Regions from separate parts of the Micromonospora sp. CNZ296 genome, predicted to be linked through region 1. Evidence: riboswitches for the same ligand, from Rfam matches in the RefSeq annotation. Region 1 holds a riboswitch; the other holds the start of a gene.
What was found. A riboswitch is a leader RNA that binds a small molecule or an ion and turns the genes downstream of it on or off. The one in region 1 is predicted to bind cobalamin.
Positions count from the first base shown of each region.

Region 2: linked by a shared signal. The riboswitch ahead of FB455_RS15340 (peptidase) and the one ahead of FB455_RS32800 (magnesium chelatase subunit D family protein) in region 1 are both predicted to bind cobalamin.

Region 1 covers NZ_VISW01000036.1:17,523-25,286, forward strand. The annotation lists gene FB455_RS32775 (sulfite reductase subunit beta) at 23-901, shown strand; gene FB455_RS32780 (precorrin-8X methylmutase) at 898-1,563, shown strand; gene FB455_RS32785 (precorrin-2 C(20)-methyltransferase) at 1,560-3,062, shown strand; gene FB455_RS32790 (cobalt-precorrin-4/precorrin-4 C(11)-methyltransferase) at 3,063-3,818, opposite strand; gene FB455_RS32795 (bifunctional cobalt-precorrin-7 (C(5))-methyltransferase/cobalt-precorrin-6B (C(15))-methyltransferase) at 3,815-5,023, opposite strand; cobalamin riboswitch at 5,078-5,221, shown strand; gene FB455_RS32800 (magnesium chelatase subunit D family protein) at 5,269-7,251, shown strand; gene cobO (cob(I)yrinic acid a,c-diamide adenosyltransferase) at 7,251-7,764, shown strand, end outside.
Region 2 covers NZ_VISW01000008.1:82,900-90,663, forward strand. The annotation lists gene FB455_RS15315 (polysaccharide pyruvyl transferase family protein) at 1-482, shown strand, start outside; gene FB455_RS34785 (hypothetical protein) at 643-1,803, opposite strand; gene FB455_RS34555 (tetratricopeptide repeat protein) at 2,051-2,485, shown strand; gene FB455_RS15325 (hypothetical protein) at 2,551-2,991, opposite strand; gene FB455_RS15330 (beta-1,3-glucanase family protein) at 3,163-4,755, shown strand; gene FB455_RS15335 (alkaline phosphatase PhoX) at 4,931-6,091, shown strand; cobalamin riboswitch at 6,221-6,356, shown strand; gene FB455_RS15340 (peptidase) at 6,456-7,499, shown strand; gene FB455_RS15345 (hypothetical protein) at 7,535-7,764, shown strand, end outside.

The DNA of each region.
Region 1 (7,764 bases):
CGGGCTCTGGCACCATGTCGCCGTGACCGAGAGGACCCGCCGCGACCTGTGTCCCGGCCTGCTGCGCCCATGGATCGCCGACGACGGCGCGCTCGTGCGGGTGCGCGTCCCCGGCGGGATCGTGCCGACTGCGGCGCTGTGCGCACTCGTGGAGGTGGCCCGTGCGCACGGCGACGGCGCGGTCCACCTGACCAGCCGCGCCAACCTGCAGGTGCGCGGTCTCGAGCACGACGGTGGGCGGCTGCCCGAGACCGTCGTCGCCGACGTCATCGCGACCGGGCTCGTACCGTCCACGTCGCACGAGCTGGTCCGCAACATCCTCGCCTCACCGCTGACCGGACGCAGTGGCGGCCGGGCCGATCTACACCCGGTCGTCGCCGGACTCGACGCACGGCTGCGCGCCGAGCCCCGGCTCACCGCGCTGACCGGACGGTTCCTGTTCGTGCTTGACGACGGCCGCGGTGATCTGGTCAGCCGTGACTTGGACCTGGGGTTGGTGGCGCTCGACTCGGACACCGCGCAGCTACGCGCCGGAACCTCGGCGTGGGGGCCAGTCATCCGGCTGGACGAGGCCGCCGCGGCGCTGACCGGGCTCGCCGTACGCTTCGCCGGGCTCGCGGGTGACCGGCCGGACTCACCCTGGCACGTCGACGAGCTGCCCGGCGCCGGCGCCGCGCTGCTGGGCACCGTACTCGACCGTGCCGAGCGGACCCGGGTGAGCACACCTCCACCCGCGCTGGGCAGGATCGTTCAGGATGACGGCCGCGTCACCGCGCACCTCGCGGCTTCCGGCGGCCGAGTGGACGCTCCCCTGCTGGAGGAGATCCGCGCGCTCGGCGCCGGCGAGATCGTCGTCACCCCGTACCGCACCCTGCTCGTCCCCGATCTGGAGAACGCATGAGTCTCACCACACCGGCACGCCGCTACGACTACGTCACCGACGGCGCGGCGATCTACGACGCCTCGTTCGCCACCATCCGTGCCGAGGCCGATCTTTCGGGTGTGCCGGCCGACGCCGAGAAGGTCGCGGTGCGGATGATCCACGCATGCGGCCAGACCGACCTCACCCGCAACCTGGTGATCCACCCCGGCCTGGTGGCCGCCGCCCGCGGGGCGCTGGAGGCGGGGGCGCCGATCCTGACCGACGCGCACATGGTCGCCGCCGGCGTTACCCGCGCCCGCCTGCCCCGTGACAACGAGGTCCGCTGCTTTCTGCACGAACCCGAGGTCCCGGCGCTTGCCCACCGGTGGGCAACGACCCGGTCGGCGGCGGCGGTGTCGCTGTGGACCGACCACCTCGCCGGCGCGGTCGTCGCCTTCGGCAACGCCCCCACGGCCCTGTTCCACCTGCTGGAGATGCTGCGCGACGGCGCGCCACGACCAGCTGCGATCATCGGTACGCCGGTGGGATTCATCGGCGCCGCCGAGTCCAAGCAGGCGCTCATCGACCTCGCCACCGACGCCCCCGGCCTCGACGTGCCCTATCTCGTGGTGACCGGGCGCCGGGGCGGCTCGGCGATGGCCGCCTCCGCGCTCAACGCCCTCGCCCGGGAGGCGGAGTGACCGGGCGGCTGTCCGGCGTCGGGGTCGGCCCGGGTGATCCCGAACTGATCACGCTCAAAGCCGCCCGGCTGATCGGCGCGGCCCAGGTCATCGCCTACCACCAGGGTGTCGGCAAACAGTCCAACGCGCGCCGCATCGCTGCCGGCCTGTTCCCGGACGACGTGATCGAGGAGGCGCTGGTCTATCCGGTGACGACCCAGAGCACCGAGCACCCGGGCGGGTACGCCGGGGCGATGGCCGACTTCTACGCCGAAGCCGCCGAGCGGCTGCGGGCCCACCTTCGTGCGGGCCGCGACGTGGTCGTGCTGGCCGAGGGCGACCCGATGCTCTACGGCTCGTTCATGTACCTGCACGACCGGCTCGCCGGCGAGTTCGACACGCAGGTCGTCGCCGGTGTGCCCGCCTTCGCCGCCGCCACCGCCACCACCGCCCTGCCGCTGGTCCGGCAGACCGACGTGCTGACCGTGCTGCCGGGAACGTTGCCCGAGCCCGAGCTGGCCCGGCGTCTCGCCGACACCGACGGGGCGGTGATCATGAAGCTGGGCCGGACGTTCACCAAGGTCCGCTCGGCGCTCGAGCAGGCCGGGCGCGTCGAGGGCTCCTGGTACGTCGAACGGGCGTCGATGACCGCCGAGCGGGTACTGCCTGTCGCCGACGTGGACCCCGCCACGGTGCCGTACTTCTCGATCGTGCTGGTCCCCGGCGACACCCGGCCCGGAGTGGCCCGTTACGACCTCCCGGCCACCAGGGTCACCGAACCTTATCCCGGCGCCGAGGTCGTCGTCGTGGGCCTCGGCCCCGGTCCCGATCGGTGGCTCTCCCCCGAGGCGTCGCAGGTGCTCGCCGAGGTCGGCCACGTCGTCGGCTACGGCCCGTACGTCCAGCGCGTCGCGCAGCGCCCCGGACTCGTCCGCCACGCCTCCGGCAACACGGTCGAGCTCGAGCGGGCCCGGCAGGCGCTCGAACTGGCGCTCGCCGGTGAGCGCGTCGCGGTCGTCTCCGGCGGTGACGCGGGCGTCTTCGGCATGGCGTCGGCGGTGTTCGAGGCCGCGGAGGACCCCCGCTACGCCGGCGTCGCCATCCGTGTCGTACCCGGGATCTCCGCCGTCCAGGCGGTCGCGGCGCGCGCGGGCGCGCCGATCGGGGCCGATTTCGCGGTGATGAGCCTGTCGGACCGGCTCAAGCCGTGGGAGGTCGTGGTCAAGCGGCTGCGCGCTGTCGCCGAGGCGGATTTGGTGCTGGCCCTCTACAACCCGCGCTCACGCTCACGCACCGAACAGGTCGCGCAGGCCCGGGCCGTGCTGCTGGAGCACAAGTCCCCCCGGACGGTCGTGGTCGTGGGCCGCGACATCGGCCGGGCCGGGGAGAGCCTCACCGTCACCTCGCTCGGCGAACTGGACCCTGGCAGCATCGACATGAAATGCCTGTTGATCATCGGCGCCTCGGCGACGCGAGTCACCGCGGCCGGACGTGTCTGGAGCCCGCGCTTCGTGCCCTGATCAGCCGCGCACGCGGCGCTCGCGACCGGCCGAGTAGAGGAACGACTCGCCGCCACGGACGTCCCCGGCCAGCGCCGGGCCGACCAGGATGACCGCTGCCTGTCGCAGACCGGCCTGCTCGACCCGGCCGCCGATGTCGGCCAGCGTGCCGCGCAGGATGAGCTCCTGCGGCTGCGACACCCGGTGCACCACGACTATGGGGCAGTCGTGGCCGTAGTAGCCAGCCAGTTCGGCGGCCAGCTCGCGGGTACGCGTGACCGCCAGGTGCAGGGCGAGCGTCGCGCCGGTCGCGGCGAACGCGGCGAGCTTCTCTCCCGACGGCATGACCGTGGACCGGGCCTGCGCGCGGGTGAGCACGACCGACTGGGCCAGCTCCGGGACGGTCAGCTCGGCGCCGACGGCGGCGGCAGCAGCCGCATAGGCCGGCACGCCGGGCGTGACGTCCCACGGGACCCGGGCGGCGTCGAGCCGGCGTGCCTGCTCGTGCACCGCCGAGTACAGCGACGGGTCACCGGAGCACAGCCGTACGACCTCGGACCCGTCGGCGTGTGCCTGGACCAGGTGCGTGGTGATCTGGTCCAGGTCGAGGTGCTGGGTGTCGATCAGCCGGGCGTCGTCACGGCAGTGCTCCAGCACCTCGGCGTCGAGGTACGTGCCCGGGTACAGGCACACGTCGGCGGACTCGAGCAGGCGTACCGCGCGGAGGGTGAGCAGGTCGGCGGCGCCGGGCCCGGCCCCGACGAAATGGACGGTCATGAATCTCCCTTGACGATGGACCACTGGCTGACTGCCCGTGCGGGCGTCCAGCCGGTGAAGCCGCCGAGCGGTTCGGCGCGTTCGACGTGCAGGCGGACGAGTTCACCGCCGCGCCGGCTGTGCTGCTCCAGCAGCACCGCCTCGGTCTCGGCGGTGACACCGTGCACGACGAGCCGTCCACCGGCGCCGAGCGCATCCCAGCAGGTGTCCAGCACGCCGGGGACGGTGGCCCCGCCGCCGACGAACACCGCGTCGGGACGGTCCAGGCCGGACAGGGCCCCGGGCGCCGAACCCTCGACCAGACACAGACCCGGCACGCCGAGGGCAGCGGCGTTGCGGTGCACCAGCGCGGCCCGGTCGGAGCGGGGCTCCACCGCGATCGTCCGTGCCGTCGGCCAGGCCCGCATCCACTCCACACCGATCGAGCCGCTGCCGGCGCCGACGTCCCACAGCAGCTGACCGGGCGCGGGCGCGAGCCGGGCCAGGGCACTGGCCCGCAGGTCACGTTTGGTGATCTGCCCGCCGTGCTCGAACGCGTCGTCGGGCAACACGCCGCCCGAGGCCCAGCCCGGACCGGCACCGCGAGCTTCGACAGCGAGAACGTTCAACCGCGGCACGTCGTTCAGGTCCCACCCGGCCGCGGTGGTCGCGGTACACGACTCACCGGCGGCACCGAGGTCACCGAGCACGACCAGCCTGGACTGCCCCCAACCGAGCCCGGTCAGCACCGCGGCCACGGCCGCGGGTGTCGTCTCGTCGCTGGACAGCACGAGCAGCCGGCGCCCGGCCGAGAGCGCAGGCACGATCAGCCGTAGGTCCCGGCCGACCAGGCTGACCGTGGTGACGGACTCGGCCGGCCATCCGAGACGTGCTCGGGCGAGGGCTACCGAGGAGACCCCGGGCACGATCGTCACGCGCTCCGGGCCCAGGACGTCCAGCAGCGTCGTGCCGATACCCGACACGAGCGGGTCGCCGGAGGCCAGCACGACAACCGGCCCTCGCGCGGAGGCGAGCACACCTGGCAGATTGTCCCGCAGCGGCGACGGCCACGCCACGCGCTGCTGGCCGTCGACGGGCGGCACCGCCTCGAGGTGCCGCCGCCCGCCGAGCAGCGTCGCGGCCGCCCGCACCAGCGCCCGGGACGGCTCCGGCAGACCCACCCACCCGTCAGCCCCGATCCCCACCACGGTCACCCGCTCCTCCATGGAGATGCACCCTAGCCGCCCACCGGCCCTTGCCCCGGCCACCGGGGCGTCTATGGTGATGCACAGGTTCGAGGTGCCCCACGACCGTGGTCGCGGGGAGAATCTGGGAAGCCGGTGAGAATCCGGCACAGGGCCCGCTGCGGTGATCCAGGCATTGACCTGGGAAGTCCGAAGACCGGCCTCGATCCGATCCACGGCGCATGCCGCGTCGTGGACCGCCATGGCAGATCGAGCGGGAGCCCTACATGCCAGCGCAGTACCCCTTTTGTGCCGTCGTCGGCGCCGACGACATGACTCTCGCCCTCACCCTGGTCGCGATCGATCCGCTCATCGGCGGTGTCCTGATCCGCGGGGAGAAGGGCACTGCCAAGACCACTACCGTGCGCGGCCTCGCCGAGGTGCTCCCGGCGGTACGGGTCTATGCGGGCGACCGGTTCTCCATCGACCCGGACGATCCCTCGGCGGTCTGCCCCGACGGGCCGTTCGACGTGCCCACGCCCGTCGTCGAACGGCCGGTACGCCTCGTCGAACTACCCGTCGGAGCCGGCGACGACCGGGTGACCGGATCGCTGAAGCTCGATGCCGCGCTGCGAGACGGCGTCGTCGCGTTCGAGCCTGGCCTGCTGGCCCGGGCCCATCGTGGCCTGCTGTACGTCGACGAGGTCAACCTGCTGCCGGACCACCTGGTCGACCTGCTGCTCGACGCCGCGGCGACCGGCCGGGTCAGCGTCGAACGCGACGGTGTCTCGGTCGAGCATGCCTCCCGGTTCGTGTTGATCGGCACGATGAACCCGGAGGAGGGCGAACTGCGCCCGCAGCTGCTCGACCGGTTCGGCCTGACGGTCGAGGTCGCCGCCCCGCGTGACCCCGTCCTGCGGGTGCAGGCGGTCCGCCGCCGGCTCGCATTCGACGCCGACCCGGAGGGCTTCGCCACACGCTGGGCCGGCGAGCAGGAAGCCCTGCGCACCCGGCTGGCCGCCGCCCGGCGCTCGCTGGCCGGTGTCGTGCTCGACGACGAGACGCTGACCAGGATCGCCGAGCTGTGCGCCGCGTTCGACGTGGACGGCCTGCGTGCGGACCTCGTCACCGCTCGCGCCGCCGCGGCGCACGCGGCCTGGCGGGGACGTACGCGAGTGACACTCGAGGACATCCGCATCGCCGCCCGTCTCGCGCTGCCGCACCGCCGCCGCCGCAACCCCTTCGACGAGCCCGGCCTGGACCAGGACCGCCTGGACGACCTACTCGGCCACAACGACCCCGACCCCGGACCCGACGGTCCCGGCGGCGGTCTGCCCGACGACACCGGGCACGACGGATCGGCCGGGGACGTGCCCGGCTCTCCCGGCGAGAGCCCGCCCGTACCGGAGCCCGAACGGCAGGCCGCCACATCGATGGCATCCGCGGGCGAGCCCGCACGTGCCCGCTTGCTGGTCGTGAAAGGAACCGGCGACGGTCAGGCCGGCCGGCGGTCCCGGGCACGAACACCGCAGGGCCGTGTCGCCGGGCAGCGGCGGCGCACGTCCGGCGACGGCCGGCTGCACCTGCCGGGCACCATCACCGCGGCGGCGCCGCATCAGCATTCCCGGGGTGGCTTGACCGGCGGTCGCGGCCTCGCGCTCGTGCCCGGCGACCTGCGCCGGGCCGAGACCGTCGGGCGCGAGTCGAACCTCGTGCTGCTGTGCGTGGACGCGTCCGGTTCGATGGCGGCCCGCCGCCGCATGGAGCAGGTCAAGACCGCTGTGCTGTCGCTGCTGCTGGACGCCTACCGCCGCCGGGACAAGGTCGCACTGGTGACGTTCCGCCGGCACACCGCCGAGGTCGTCCTGCCACCGACCGGCTCGGTCGACGTCGCCTCCCGCCGCCTGGCCGACCTACCGGCCGGTGGCCGGACCCCGCTCGCGGAGGGCCTGGAACGCAGTGGGGAGGTGCTGCGCCGGGAGGCGCTGCGCGACCCGTCCCGCCGGCCCCTGCTCGTCGTGGTGACCGACGGCCGCGCCACCTCCGGCCCGGACCCGCTGGGTCGTGCCCACCGCGCCGCCGCCGCGCTCGCCACCAGCGGTGTCCAGGTCGTCGTCGTGGACTGCGAGACCGGACGATTCCGGCTCGGCCTCGCCGCCCGGCTTGCCACTCATCTGAGGGCCGAGCACGTGCCGCTCGGTGAAGTGACCGCCGACGGGCTCACCGGGGTCGTTCGCACGGCGACCGCTCCGCGGGCGGGGGTGGCCTGATGCCGCAGGGTAAGCCGCTCACCGTCCCGGACGACGGCAGCACCACCCGCCAGCGGCGCAACCGGCCGCTGCTGATGGTCCACACCGGAAACGGCAAGGGCAAGTCGACCGCCGCCTTCGGTATGGCGATGCGCGCTTGGAACCAGGGCTGGGACATCGGGGTGTTCCAGTTCGTGAAGTCGGCCAAGTGGCGCATCGGGGAGCAGACCGTCCTGGAGAGGCTCGGGCTGCTGCACGAGCAGACCGGCGAAGGCGGGCCAGTCGAGTGGCACAAAATGGGCTCCGGATGGTCCTGGAGCCGTAAGAGCGGCACCGAGGCGGACCACGCCGCGGACGCCGCCGAGGGCTGGGCGGAGGTGAAGCGCCGTATCCAGGCGGAACGGCACCAGCTCTACATCCTGGACGAGTTCACCTATCCGATGCAGTGGGGCTGGGTCGACGTCGGCGACGTCGTGGAGACACTGGTCCACCGTCCCGGCCGTCAGCACGTGATCGTCACCGGGCGCCGGGCCG
Region 2 (7,764 bases), on a different contig from region 1:
GGATCCACGGCACCATCACGGCGCTGATCTCCGGCACTCCCGGGTATCTCCTCGCACACGACTCGCGCACCCTGGAACTGGCCCGCTACTTCGACATCCCGCACCGGTTGATGCGCGACGTGCTGGCCGACGTCGACGCCGCCCGACTCTACGAGGAAGCCGACTACACGGCCCTGAACGAGGGCCACAAGGAGCGCTTCGCGCGGATCACCGCGTTCCTCGCCAAGCACGACCTCGGCCTGTCGTTCGCCGACGGGGACAGCGCCACCCGCTTCGACGAGCAGGTCCGCCGAACCGTCTACCCGCCGGCGGTCCGGCCGGCCTCCGCCTACACGGCCGAGGAACTGCTGACGCGCATCCAATGGCTGCGGGACGAGAACCGGACGCTGCAGCAGAAGCTCACGGCACGCCGCGCGCAGCCACTGCGCGACCAGGTCAAGCAAGCGGTGGGCCGCCGGGTCCGCCGGATGCTGTCGCGCTGACCGTCGTACGCCTGCTCGGCAGCGGAATGGCCGGCGCCGCGACGGCGGCGTTCGGCGTGGCGGCGCGAGCAGCCCGCCGCGAATCGCGAGAACCCTTCTTATTTCCATCGACCGGCATTACGCTCTGGGCCAGCCCTGAGGTGCATCACATCGGAGGTTCCTATGAGGACGATGACCATCCGTCGCACGACTGCACTCCGCCTGGTGTCCGGCGCACGCCGCCTGTGGATCGAGTGGTGCTGGTAACTGTCGCCCCGGCGGGCGCTCCCGGGCGCCCGCCCCTGCGGCGGTGGGCCCTGCGGTGACGGACGGGGCGGAGCGCTACGACTGCCACCGCGACCACGGGCCGTACGCCGGGGTCTCGGCCTTCCTCGGCCGGGTCGCCGCCGACCGGCCCCGCCTGGCGGCCCGGCACGCGGTCGAACTGCACGCGATCGCTCCCCAGCTCGACCCGGCGGCCCGGCCGGCCGCCGAGGAGGAGCCGATCCGCTTCCACCCCGCCCGCCGTACCGCCTGCCTGGCCTACGGCGCGGCGGAACTCGTGGCGGCCTGGGCCGGCACGCTCCGGCGGCCCGTCACCGTCCGGTTCGATCACGTCGCCGGCGCCGACGAGACGACAGCCGAACTGCTGGACGCGCTGGCCCGCCGGCTCGGGCCGGCCCCGGTGCGCCTCGACCTGCGCGACGACGGTGCCCCCGATCCGGCGCCCGGCGAGCGCACCCCGCAGGCGCTGCGACGGGCACTGGGCGACAGCCTGGCCCGCGGCTACTACCACCACGCGGCCCGGGTCGCCCGGCGCGGGCGGGCGGCGGTCACCCCCGACGGCGACCTGCGGCACTGGTGGGCGTTCACCACCGGCCTGGCCACCGCCCTGGCGGCCCTGAACCGGGCCGCCGAGGCGCTCGACCTCTACGACGAGGCGCGGGCCGTCACCGACGACCCGAAGATCACTATGTCGGCGGCGTACGCCACCGCCATGCTGCACGCCCGGCACCTGCCGGCGGCCGACCAGGACCCGGCGCTGGCCCGGCACTGGCTGGAGGTGGCGCTGCGCCTCGCCGCCGAACTGGCCGACCCACGCCGGCGGCTGCTGTCGACGGTCTTCTACGAGCAGGGCCTGGCGCTGCTGGACAGCCGGGCCGGCCGGCCCGACCGCGCGCTGCGGCTCGTCGACGACGGGCTGACCCGGCTGACGGCCGCGCTCGGCCCCGGCGAACGCCCGCAGGACCTGGCCCGGCTGCGCCACAACCGGGCGCAGGTTCACCTCGCGCTGGGCGACCCGGCGCGGGCGCTGGCCGATCTGGACACCGTGATCGCCCACGACCCCGACAACTGCGAGTACTACGTGGACCGCGCCGCCCTCCACCGGGCGGCGGGCCGGACCCGAGCCGCGATCAGGGACTACGACGCCGCCATCCGGCTGGGACCGCACCTGCCCGAGGCGTACTACAACCGGGCCGTGCTCCAGCAGGAGCGGGGCCGCCCCGAGCGGGCGCGCGCCGACCTGGAGCGGGTGCTCGCCATCGAACCGGGGCACCTCGACGCCCGGATCGCCCTGGTCAACCTGCGTGGAGCGCGGCGCGCTGGATGCCGCCGAGGCGGGTGCGCGGGCCGGGCTGGCCGGCGCTCCGCAGGAGCCCGCGCTGCTGTGCACCCTGGGCCTGGTCCTCGCCGAGCGCGGCCGGCCCGCCGAGGCCGACGAACTGCTCACCCGGGCCTTGAACGGGGACCCCGAACTGGTGGAGGCGTGGACGAACCGGGCCGCCGCCCGGTTCGAGCGCGGCGACGTGGCCGCCGCGCTCGCCGACCTGGACCGGGCGGTGGCGCTGTCGGAGGCCCCCGTGCCGCGCTACAACCGGGGTACGGCCCTGGCCCGGCTGGGCCGGTGGGACGAGGCGGCCCGCGACTTCGCCCAGGCGCTCGCCCAGCCCGGCCTGGACCGGGCCCTGCGCCGGGATCTGCGCACGGAACTCACCAGGTGCCGCCGGGCGCTGGCCGTCTGACCCGGCCCGGCCGGGGAGCCGGCGCTCATCGTGCGCCGGCCCCGGTCCGGGGGAGGGGAGCGGGTTCAGCAGCCCTGGCGGCGGCTGTAGATCTGGTGGCGCTCACCGGCCCATCCGATGTAGCCGACCGCCTCGACGCAGTAGTTCGCCGTACCGGTGACGGCGACCGGGCCGGCGTAATAGCTGAAGTCACCGGAATTGGTGTCCGCGCCGCCCGACCGGGTGCAGTGCGCGCCCTCGCCCGACCGCTCCGCGCAGCGGTAGATCTGCACGAAGGTGGGCGCCGACCTCCCGTACGCCGCGCCGCGGTGGTAGAAGCAGGCGCTGTTGGTGCCCCCGTTGCTGCTGTTGTAGTAGATCACCAGTTCACCGAGCCCGGACGACTGCACCTGGCTGTAGGTGATGGTCCCCGAGCAGGAGCCGGCCGCCTGGGCGGCGGGGGCGCCGACAGTCAGGCCCGCCGCGACGGTCACCAGCGCCGTCAGCGCCGAAAGCATGCGTTTCATGTACCTACCTACCCAATCCACAGTCGACTGTTCCGTAGTGGATCTTAATCAACCGATGACCTTCGCCGTGGCCCTGGTCCATAGGCAACCACCTATTGACAAACAATATTGACAATTGGACCCTGCTGAGAGAGCGCTCTCCCGTCCCCCTGTCTCCCGCGAGGTGTCCCCATGCGTCTCCGAAGAAGGCTGCTCGCCGCCGCGTCCGCCCTGCTCGCCGGGCTCACCGGCGCTGTCGTCGCCACGCCCGCCCAGGCGGTCGGACCGGCGTTGCTGCCGGTCACCGTCACCAACACCACCGGCCGCAGCGACCCGGTCCACCTCTACGTCATCGGCGTCCAGCTGTCCTCCGGCCGGCTCGGCTACGTCACCTCCGGCGGCACCTTCGTGCCGTGGACCGGCGGGCAGCTCCCGCCGTCACCCGCGCCGGACGTCTCCATCCCGGGCCCCGGCAACGGCGGCAGCACCACGATCCAGTTCCCCCGCGGCTTCTCCGGCCGGGCCTACTTCTCCCTCGGGCAGAAGCTCAAGTTCTTCCTCACCCCGGACGGACTGGTGCAGCCCGCGCCCTGGGCGGCCGGTGACGCGAACCGCGACATCCTCTTCGACTGGAGCGAGTTCACCTACAACGACTCCGGGCTGTGGCTCAACAGCTCCCAGGTCGACATGTTCGCGATCCCGCACGCGGTCACCGTGACCGGCGCCAACGGCGTCACCAAGCGCACCGGCGACGTGGTGGCCAACGGACGCAACGCGGTGATCGACGGGATCCGGGCGCAGCCGGGCTGGGCCGGCACCGTCCACACCCGCTCCGACGGGACCGTGCTACGCGTCCTGGCTCCGGGCAAGGCGGCCGGGGCCGGCCTGCTCAGCACCACGTACCTGGACTCGTACATCGCCTCCGCGTGGAACGCGTACACCACGAAGACCCTGACCGTGGCGCCCTTCGCCGACCAGCCGGCCATCCGGTACTACGGCCGCACCTCGGGCAACACCATGACCTTCACCAACGGCAGCGGCCAGGTCGTCGCCTCCTTCAACCGGCCCTCCTCGGCCAGCGTCTGGGGCTGTGACGGCGACCTGCCCGCGCCGAACGACCAGGTGGTCGGCCCGATCTCGCGTACGCTCTGCGCCGCCCTCAACCGAGGCACGCTCGGCACCGTCGACACCCAGCCCAGCACGAACGCCGCCGACTTCTACCGCAGCAACCCCACCAACCAGTACGCACGCCTGATCCACGCCAACATGACCGACGGCCGGGCGTACGCGTTCGCCTTCGACGACGTCGGTGGATTCGAGTCGCTGGTGCACGACGGCGATCCCCGTTCGGCCGGACTGATCCTCAGCCCGTTCACCGGCGGTGGCGGCGGCACCCCGACCACCGGGGTGCCAGTGGTCAGCAACTGGAACAACAAGTGCATCGACGTGCCGAGCTCCAACTTCGTCGACCGCGCGCCGTTGCAGATGTGGAACTGCAACAACACCAACGCGCAGAAGTGGACGTTCAGCGGCACGGCGCTCAAGAGCCAGAACAACAAGTGCATGGACGTCGACGCCGGGTCCACCGCGAACGGGGCGGCGGTGCAGCTCTACACCTGCAACGGCACCGGCGCCCAGCAGTTCACCCTGAACGCGGCCGGAGACCTGGTCAACCTCCAGGCCGGCAAGTGCGTCGACATCAAGGACTGGAACGGCAACGACGGCGCGAGGCTCCAGCTCTGGGACTGCGGGGGCACGGCCAACCAGAAGTGGCGCAAGGGCTGACCAGCCATGCGAACGGTGGCGGGGGCCGACCGCGAGTCGCTCCCGTCACCGGCAGGCGACGGACGAGACGGCCGACACGACGCCGCGCACCGAGGCGTCCATCGACGTTCATCCAACAGATCGATGTGCGTAAGCTCCGCCCGGTCAGATCTGGGGAACCTACCGAGGAGGTTCCATGGATCGTCGAGCAATGCTGCGGGCCACTGTCGTCGGTGCGGGCGCTGTCGCGCTGCCGTTCACCGCGTGGTCGGCGGCGTACGGAGCCCCGGCGCAGAACGCGGCGGGCCCCTACGGTGGGCTCCAGCCCGCCGACGCCAACGGCATCCAGTTGCCGGCCGGCTTCACCAGCTCGATCGTCGCACGATCCCGTCGGACGGTGCCGGGGACGTCGTACACCTGGCACGACGCTCCGGACGGTGGCGCCGTGTTCCCGAACGGCACCGGCTGGATCTACGTGTCGAACTCCGAGGTGTCAGCCGGTGCGGGCGGCGGTGCCTCACGCCTCGTCTTCGACTCCAGCGGCACCGTGGTCGGGGCGTCGCGGATCCTCTCCGGAACCAACAACAACTGCGCCGGGGGCAAGACACCGTGGAACACCTGGCTCTCCTGCGAGGAGGTGTCCCTGGGCCGGGTCTTCGAGACGTACCCCCTCGGCGGGACCGCCGTGGCGCGTCCCGCGCTGGGCCGGTTCAAGCACGAGGCGGCCGCGGCCGACCCGGTCCGCCGGGTCGTCTACCTGACCGAGGACGAGACCGACGGCAAGTTCTACCGGTTCGTGCCGACCACCTGGGGCGACCTCTCCGCCGGAACCCTCCAGGTCTTCCGCGCCGGTACGGCGACCTCCGGCACGTTCACCTGGGCCACGGTGCCCGACCCGGACGGCTCGCCCACCCCGACCCGGCAGCAGGTGTCCGGCGCGAAGACGTTCAACGGCGGCGAGGGCTGTCACTACGCGGATGACACCGTCTGGTTCACCACGAAGGGCGACAACCGCGTGTGGCAGGTCAACCTGGCCGCCGGCACGTACGAGCTCGCCTACGACGACAACCTGGTCAGTCCGGGCACCCCTCCGCTGACCGGGGTCGACAACATCACCGGGTCCACTGCCGGTGACCTGTACGTCGCGGAGGACGGCGGGAACATGGAGATCTGCATGATCACGCCCGACGACAAGATCTCGGTCTTCCTGCGGATCACCGGACAGAGCGGTTCGGAGATCACCGGGCCGGCGTTCACCCCGGCGGGGGACCGGCTGTACTTCTCGTCGCAACGCGGCACGACCGGCTCGTCCTCCGGCGGCATCACCTACTGCGTCACCGGACCGTTCCGCCGATGACCGGCTCCCGGCCCCGCTGACAGTGACCACGCGGTCGAGGACGCCCGGTCTTCACCGGGCGTCCTGCCGGCCGTCACGGCACGTGTCCGGTTCCTGGCGCATTGACATCGGCGCTCCGGCCACAGCAGACTGTCGCGACAACTGAACCACCGCGTGTACGTGCGGGGGAAGACCGGTCGAAATCCGGCGCTGGCCCGCAACGGTAGGCCGCCCAGAGAGATCTGCGGCGGCGAGCCCGAATACCCGTCGTACGCGTGTATCCGCTCCCCACCCGTCGTGGCCCACGGGTCGGAGTCCCGGTCGACGCGGCGTTGCCGCGGTCGTCCGGGCTTTCGACGACCGCCGGGCCGGAAAGGCGCTTCCGATGGTCGTCCGCCGAAGCCGGCACCGCCTGCTCGCGCTCCTCTGCGGCGTACTCGCCGCTCTCACCCTCACCACACCCGCCGTCGCCGCCCCCGAGCGCGCCGCCCTCACCCGCCCGGAGGCCGCCGGCGGCTGGCTCGCCCGGCAACTCGTCGACGGCGAACGCTTCGAGGCGGTCTTCGACGGTGTCGTGTACCCCGACCAGGGGCTGACCCTCGACGCCGTGTTCGCCTTCGCCGCCACCGGCGTCGCCGACGACCACGGCGCCGACGCGCTGGCCTGGGTCACCCGGCCGGACATCCGCGACGGCTACCTCGGCGACGGCGTCTCCGAGGCGTACGCGGGTGCGACCGCCAAGCTCGCCCTCGCCGTGCAGGTGCGCGGCGGCGACCCGGCCGACGTCGGCGGGGTGGACCTGATCGCCCGGCTGCGCTCGCTCCAGACGCCGGCCGGCAGGTTCAGCGACCGGTCCGCGTACGGCGACTACAGCAACGCGTTCAGCCAATCCTTCGCGCTGCTGGCGCTGGACCGTACGGCGGCCGGGGCGCCACCGGCGGCGGCCGCCTGGCTCGCCGGCACCCGGTGCCCGGACGGCGGTTACCCGCTGCTGCCCGCGCAACCGGTCTGCACGTCCGACGTGGACGCCACCGCGCTCGCGGCACAGGCGCTGCGCGCCGCGGACCGTCCGGCCGACGCCGCCGCCGGGCTGCGCTGGCTGGTGTCCGTTCAGCGCGCCGACGGCGGCTTCGCCAACGCGGGCGGCACGCCGAACGCCAACAGCACCGGCCTCGCCGCGCAGGCCCTGCGCGACGGCCACCGGCTGCCGGCCTGGGCGCGGGCCCGGGCATTCCTCGCCGGACTCCAGGTCGGCTGCGCCGGGGCGCCGGCCGACCGGGGCGCTGTCGACTTCGACGGCGGCGGCTTCGACCCGGCCACCGCACCCCGGGCGACCGCCCAGGCCGTCCTCGGTCTAACCGGGATCGGGTACGCCCGTCTGTCCGCCGCCGGCGCCGACCCCGGCGCACCGGCACTCGCCTGCCCGTGAACCCCTTCGCCGCGCACCCGATCATAGGAGGATCCGTGTTCCGTCACCGTTCCACAGTCCGCACCTGGCTGGCCGGCCTGCTGGCCGCCGTCGTCGCCGGCGTCGCGCTGACCGCAGTCGAACCCGCGCCCCGGGCGGCGCACGCCGCCGCCTGCACCGGCACCTCGGGAGTCACTGTGGTCGTCGACTTCGCCGCGCTCGGCGGCGGCGTCCAGGTCGCCTGTGCGCCGGGCGATCCGGCCACCGGCCTGGCCGCGCTCCAGGC